3 regions of the Salinicoccus roseus genome follow, and region 3 is predicted to be linked to each of the others. Evidence: riboswitches for the same ligand, from Rfam matches in the RefSeq annotation. Region 3 holds a riboswitch; each other region holds the start of a gene.
The links. A riboswitch is a leader RNA that binds a small molecule or an ion and turns the genes downstream of it on or off. The one in region 3 is predicted to bind thiamine pyrophosphate.
Positions count from the first base shown of each region.

Region 1: it holds a riboswitch for thiamine pyrophosphate, as region 3 does, so the genes downstream of both, EDC33_RS04575 (YkoF family thiamine/hydroxymethylpyrimidine-binding protein) here and EDC33_RS05365 (ABC transporter substrate-binding protein) in region 3, are expected to answer to the same signal.
Region 2: it holds a riboswitch for thiamine pyrophosphate, as region 3 does, so the genes downstream of both, tenA (thiaminase II) here and EDC33_RS05365 (ABC transporter substrate-binding protein) in region 3, are expected to answer to the same signal.

Region 1 is NZ_RKQJ01000001.1:882,318-884,583, forward strand. Features, by position in the region: gene EDC33_RS04570 (AEC family transporter) at 1-923, opposite strand, end outside; TPP riboswitch at 1,103-1,199, shown strand; gene EDC33_RS04575 (YkoF family thiamine/hydroxymethylpyrimidine-binding protein) at 1,280-1,864, shown strand; gene EDC33_RS04580 (VOC family protein) at 1,910-2,266, opposite strand, start outside.
Region 2 is NZ_RKQJ01000001.1:457,298-459,563, forward strand. Features, by position in the region: gene thiD (bifunctional hydroxymethylpyrimidine kinase/phosphomethylpyrimidine kinase) at 1-106, opposite strand, end outside; gene tenA (thiaminase II) at 99-782, opposite strand; TPP riboswitch at 854-953, opposite strand; gene chrA (chromate efflux transporter) at 1,175-2,266, shown strand, end outside.
Region 3 is NZ_RKQJ01000001.1:1,054,012-1,056,277, forward strand. Features, by position in the region: gene EDC33_RS05355 (DUF2538 family protein) at 1-177, shown strand, start outside; gene EDC33_RS05360 (GNAT family N-acetyltransferase) at 188-610, shown strand; TPP riboswitch at 713-811, shown strand; gene EDC33_RS05365 (ABC transporter substrate-binding protein) at 920-1,912, shown strand; gene EDC33_RS05370 (ABC transporter permease) at 1,929-2,266, shown strand, end outside.

The sequences.
Region 1 (2,266 bases), 170 kb from region 3:
TAGAACAGCTGCATGGACAGATAGATGACGAATGTCACGGTGATGCTGCTGAGTACCGTGGAATAAAGGACCACCTGGGCATGGAGTTCCGGTTCGACATCATATTCGAGTGCGAGGGTCGCAGTATTCCTCGAGGTCGGGAACGCGCTCGCAATGAAGAGCGATTGGGCGATGACGCCTTCGATGCCGAGCATGAATATGATGGCCAGGGCGACTGCGGGTCCGATGACCAGCCGGCCGAGTGCGCTCCAGGCGATCACCCTGTGGAAGGAACGGATCTCGATCTGTGCAAGCTGCATCCCGAGGAGGAGCAGCGCGAGCGCGGCGAACCCACCGGCGAGCTGCTCGACAGGCACGCTGATGAAACTCGGCAGTTCGACGTCAATTGCCTGCAGGATGAACGCGGCCGCCAGTGCATAGATGATCGGCAGCCGGAGCAGTTCCCGGAAGAGTTCCACGACGGATTTCGCATTGGACCGCAGATTGTACAGGCCATATGTGAACGTCAGCAGATTCTGGACGACGAGCACGATGATCTGCACAGATACACCCACCGGGTTGGCACTGAATACGAGATGGCTGACGGGCAGCCCGTAGTTGCCGGAGTTCATCAGAGAGACACTGTTCTTGAGCGCGGTCCGCTCCCCTCCGCGAAGGCCGAGCCCCCGGGCGAGCAGTTCACCGACCACCATCATTGCAGTAATGAACAGTACCAGATACAATGCGAGCTGTCCCAGCAGTTCAAAGTCGATGTCCGCTTCATATATGTTCAGGAATACCGCGGCCGGCAGGAAACAGTAGGTGACGAGATTCGCAATCGGACGCAGACGGAATTCGAACTTCTTCTGGAGGATGACACCGACGCCGAGCAGAATCAGGATCGGCAGTATGACATCCAGAAATACAAGGGAGATATATGCCATATCCTCCCTCCTTTCTACTCTCACCCCTATATTCTACCACTTTGCGCGGGGCCCGCTCCAAAGCACTGCCTCTTCAAGCGCTTCCACTTCAGAATATACATCCCGGGGCTGATTCCCATACCGCTTTACACGCCAGGCCCCAATCCACTATCATGGTAACTGTAATGAAAAACTGCATACCGATGCACTGGGGGCGCCTTAGGCTGAGACGGAGATACCGGACCCTTACCACCCGATCTGGATAACACCAGCGTGGGGAAGTGCAGCCTTGTATGTCCGCACCACTCCATACATCTGCTGCATTCCCTCGGGAGTGCAGCTTTTTCATTTTCAATAAAATCATTGGAGGCATGATTATGGTACAGGAATGCGGAACAGAACGGATTGCGGGCTGCCAGTTCAACTTGAGTGTGATGAGCGATGATTTCGCGGAAGTGATCCTCGGCGCACTGGATCGGGTCGACACATCGAAGGTGTGGAAAGAGACGGATGACGTCTCGACGTGTGTGCGTGGACGGATCGAGCATGTATTCGATGTCGTCCAGGGAATCTACCTTGAGGCGGCCAAGACGGGGAAACATGTCGAGATGAGCGGAACGTTCTCCATCGGCTGTCCGGGTGATTCTTCCGGGGATGCCTACATGGATGCATCCCCGGATCGGTTGAATGCACCTTCAAAAGACGTCCAGCAGAAGGCAGGATGCAAGTTCGCCCTCTATCCGATGAATACGACCGACTATATGGATGTCATCTACGAACAGATCGACTTGTCGAAGGAGGCCGGCGTCACGGTGAGCCCATCCCATTACGCCACGCGGCTCGACGGGACGGTGCCGGACATCTTCAGCGCCATGGAGTCATCCTTTACGAAAGTACAGGAAGCGGTAAGCCACACGACGATGACATTCACGATTTCAGCAAACAGCCCGTCGAACAGCTAGGACGATATGAAGAGGGGAGCCCGGCCGGGCTCCCCTCTTTCTGTATCAGATGATCAGCATGTCATTATCGTCGAATTCCCAGTCCGCGCCATATGCCACTTCCCAGTAGTGGCCGTCCGGATCTGTGAAGTAGCCGCTATAGCCGCCCCAGTCCGTCGGGGCCGCCTCCTTCACGACCATCCCTCCGATTCTGCCGGCAGTCTTCAGAACCTGGTCCACTTCCGATTCGGACTTCGCATTATAGGCGAGCGTCACGCCATTGAATCCACCATCAGGTACCGGCTGTCCGGTCTCCTCCGCCAGTTTTTCCAGCGGATAGAGGGAGAGCTTTGAACCCTTCATCCTGAAAAATACGATTTCCAGCGCTTCTTCACTGCCGACCAGTGATGCTTCAAATCCAAG
Region 2 (2,266 bases), 600 kb from region 3:
TACCGTATACTCCCCTCGAATGAAAGGTCTTGCTGTCGGCCAGCACCCCCGCACCGCCGGTGGGATCGGTTCCCGCGACAGTTAGGGCAATGGGGATTCTAGACATGGATACCCACCTCCATCCAGCGTTCCTTCGTGGCTGCCATATTGAAGAAGCGTCTTTCATGTTCTGTGCTTTCCATGAAATTCCTTTTGATCTGCCTCAGATCATCTTCCGACATCTTTTCGGCTTCGTTATCGATGATCGTCTGCATCACATCCAGCGTGTCATCCATATCCCTGGCATAAAATTCAAACCAGCCACGGTAGGGATGATCGGCTTCAAATGTATGACGTGCCATCACCTTCTCTGCAAGCCTTCTGTATACATATGGACATGGGACCATCGCGCTTAAGGTGAACGCGATATTCTCCCTTGTAAGTGCATTGAAGTACATATGTTTGATGTAGTGGTCGGCAGACGGATACCATACACCTTCGTCTGTGATCTCTTCATATGTCATACCGACTGACTGTGACAATACGGCATGCGCTTCGCTTTCCCCTTCAAGCAGGAATTCCATCTGTCCCAGAAGGTATTCTCCAGTCTCCCTGGAATTCGTTTTGGCAATCAGCATGGCATAAAGTTTCGCGAACTCCTTCAAGTAGAGTGAATCCGCCTTCAAATAATGGATGATTGCATCCGCCTCAATGTTTTCATGTATCAGTCCCTGGATGAAAGTGTCATTATAGATCGCCTCGATGATGGGTTCCGCTTCATTCCTCAATTCTTCAGTCAGCATATGATCTCTCCTCTTATAGTATAAAAACCCGTTTCCAGCGTGGGAAACGGGTTCAGTATGTAGACAGTGTATGCCGTACCAAACCACTTCCCTACGCTGGTATTAGCCAGATCAGGTCCAAGGGATCGGCCGGGTGGCCGTCTCAGCAAAAAAGCACCCCTAGTGGTGTTTCTATTCAGTTGACTCCAATGGTAGAGAATACTTTATAAATTGTCAAATAAATCACTGCCAACTGAATAAGTGTCATTTCTGTAAATGTTATTGAACCCTGGTGTAATCCGCGCTAGCTTATTGATGGCGGCATTGCGCAAAGCAATGCGTTGTTACACCATAAAAACGATCAGGATGGTGCATGGTTGCAGGAAGATACAGGCAGCAGAATAAAAACGCTGATGGAAATATTGGTTGTTTCCACAAGACTCGGCCTGACCTCTTTCGGGGGGCCGATTGCGCATTTGGGCTATTTCCATGAAGAATACGTACGGAGGAGGAAATGGATGGATGAGGCGGCCTATGCCGACCTGGTGGCCCTCTGCCAGTTCCTCCCTGGGCCTGCAAGCAGTCAGGTCGGCATCGGAATCGGTGTCGTCCGCGGTGGACTGATCGGGGGGCTGGTCTCCTTCCTCGGCTTCACCCTCCCCTCTGTAATCGCACTCATACTGTTTGCACTTATGCTCAATACTTATGGCTTCGAAGATGCAGGATGGATCGATGGAATGAAGGTTGTTGCAGTGGTCGTCGTGGCCCATGCGATCATCGGCATGGCACAGAAACTGACGCCTGATCTCGAGCGCAGGACCATCGCCCTGGGTGCGCTCGTCATCACTTTATTATGGCAGACCGTCTTTACGCAGGTAGGCGTCATTCTGCTTGCGGGGATAATCGGATTCATCCTTTACCGCAATCACTCGACAGATGACGGTGATACCGTTCACTTTCCTATTTCAAAGCGTGTGGGGTACGTATGCCTCTCCCTCTTTTTTGTACTGCTCGTTCTGCTTCCGGTCCTTCGTGAAGCGACCTCGAATCAGTGGATGGCAATGCTCGACAGCTTCTATCGTTCAGGTGCGCTCGTTTTCGGAGGCGGCCATGTCGTGCTGCCGCTTCTGGAACGGGAGTTCGTGCCCACAGGCTGGATGACGGCACAGGAATTCCTTGCAGGCTATGGTCCAGCGCAGGCCGTACCCGGTCCGCTGTTCACCTTCGCCGCCTACCTCGGCACCATAATCAGTGGGTGGCAGGGAGGACTGTTTGCGGTGTTTGCAATCTTCCTGCCGGCATTCCTGCTCATACTGGGAAGTCTGCCATTCTGGAATATGCTGCGCAGCAATCCAAACATAAAAGGTGCACTGACGGGCATCAATGCTGCGGTCGTCGGCATATTGATCTCAGCCCTATACAACCCGATATGGACGAGCAGCATCAACCAGACGGCCGACTTTGTTCTTGCCGCCATACTTTTCAGCATGCTTGTCCACTGGAAA
Region 3 (2,266 bases):
GAGCCGTTCAAGCAGCTCAGGCCCCACATCCAGTATTTGGCGCTCGCAGCGGCTGAAGCGAGCGGCATCAAGTTCAACACGAAGCCTGCCCTCTCACTCGGCCTCGAGTACTGGAACCTCGAGCAGTTGAAGATATTCTGGCAGTTCACCGCCATCCGGCGCAAGAATGCAATGTAAGGAGGATTCCATGGAAATCAAAGTGGCTGACAACAACATCATGTACAACCAGTGCCTTGAAATCAGAAAACGCGTCTTCGTCGAGGAGCAGAACGTCCCGATGGACCGCGAAGTCGATGAATATGAAGACACGGCGACGCACATCCTGCTCATCGATGACGAGCCGATCGGCACGGTCAGATACCGTCCGGCCTCAGAGGGCATGATCAAGGTCGAACGCATGGCCGTCCTGCCCGAGGAACGCGGCAGGAAGCTCGGTTTCAAGCTGATGGAGTTCGTCCATGACCATGCCCTGGAGCATGGCTACACCCGCGCCAAGCTCGGGGCTCAGGTGCACGCGATCGACTTCTACAGGAAGCTCGGCTACACCGTCAGTTCCGATGAATTCGAAGATGCGGGCATTCCGCATGTATATATGGAGAAGGCACTGTAGACAGTGATCGACACCCGGATGGCATCCCGCTGTCCGGGTGTTTTTAAATAACCGTTTGGACATGAAAAGCGTCCATGATATAATGGATGTGCAAAATGAATAGAAACAGCATAGGGGAGCCGTCATGGCTGAGAAGGTGAATACCTGACCCTTGGACCTGATCTGGATAATACCAGCGTAGGGAATGTGCAGATTATACGGCATCCGTATATCCTGCTGCAGCTCTTTGACGCCTCCAGATAAGGAAGGTGTTTTTTTATACCGTTTTTGCGGTATGGGAGGCACCCGATCTTGAGAGGAGATTTTATCATGAAGAAATTATTGTCCATCTTTATACCGGTACTGCTGCTCGCAGCATGCGGCGGGAACGGGGACGGCGGCCAAACGGAGGACGATGGGCTGACGGAAGTCACCTTCGTACTCGACTGGACGCCGAATACGAACCATACAGGCATCTACGCCGCGCAGGCGGAGGGCTACTACGAGGAAGCAGGGCTCGATGTCGAGATCATCCTGCCGGGTGAAGCGGGTGCGGAACAGACCGTTGCGACGGGCAACGGGGACTTCGGCATCAGTGCCCAGGAGAACGTCACACAGGCACGCCTCCAGGACGTATCGATCGTTTCGCTGGCGGCCATCATACAGGATAATACATCCGTCTTGGCTTCACCTGAGGAATATGGACTTGAGACGCCATCCGACCTCGAGGGCCACACTTATGGGGGATACGGCTCCCCGATCGAGGAGGAGACCATCGCCTCCATCATGCAGGCGGATGATGCCGATATTGAGAATGTCGACATCATCAACATCGGCGACACGGACTTCTTCACCGCCGTACAGCGTGATGTCGACTTTGCATGGATCTACTACGGCTGGACTGGCATCGAAGCGGAACTGCGCGACTTCCCGCTCAACACGATCGACTTCACCGAGTATTCCGACGCTCTCAACTTCTACACGCCCGTCCTGATCACGAACGAAGAGATGATCGAAAATGACGCCGAAACCGTCGAGGCATTCACAGAAGCGACGGCCGAAGGCTATCAGCTTGCGATGGACGACCCGGAAACGGCGGCACAGCACCTGCTCGATGCAGAGCCGGACCTCGACGAAGAACTCGTCATGGCGAGCCAGGAGTGGCTGACGGACGTCTATCAGGGGGATGCGCCCTACTGGGGCCATCAGGAGCGGGACGTCTGGGAGAACTATATGAACTGGATGTATGAAAGCGGCCTGATCGAATCCGAACTCGACGTCGACCAGGCGTTCACGAACGAATACCTGCCTGGTGGAGAGTAAATTGGAGGAATAGCGAATGCGACGAATTTCATCATGGAGCGTGATTCCACCGCTCCTTGCGATACTGGCCATACTGGTGATCTGGCAGCTGGCCGTCTCGCTCTTTGACATCCGTGACTGGGTCCTGCCAAGCCCGATGCAGATCATACAGGAAGGCATGGATATCTATCCGCGCCTGTTGGGCCACAGCCTCGCCACAATACAGATTGCACTCGGAGGGTTCGCCCTCGGCGTAGGAGTCGGGCTTCTGCTCGCCATACTGCTCCATCTGATGCCGCGGGCCAAGGAGAGCATCTATCCGCTGATGGTACTTTCCCAGAATGTGCCCATCATCGCCCTGGCACCGCTGCTCGT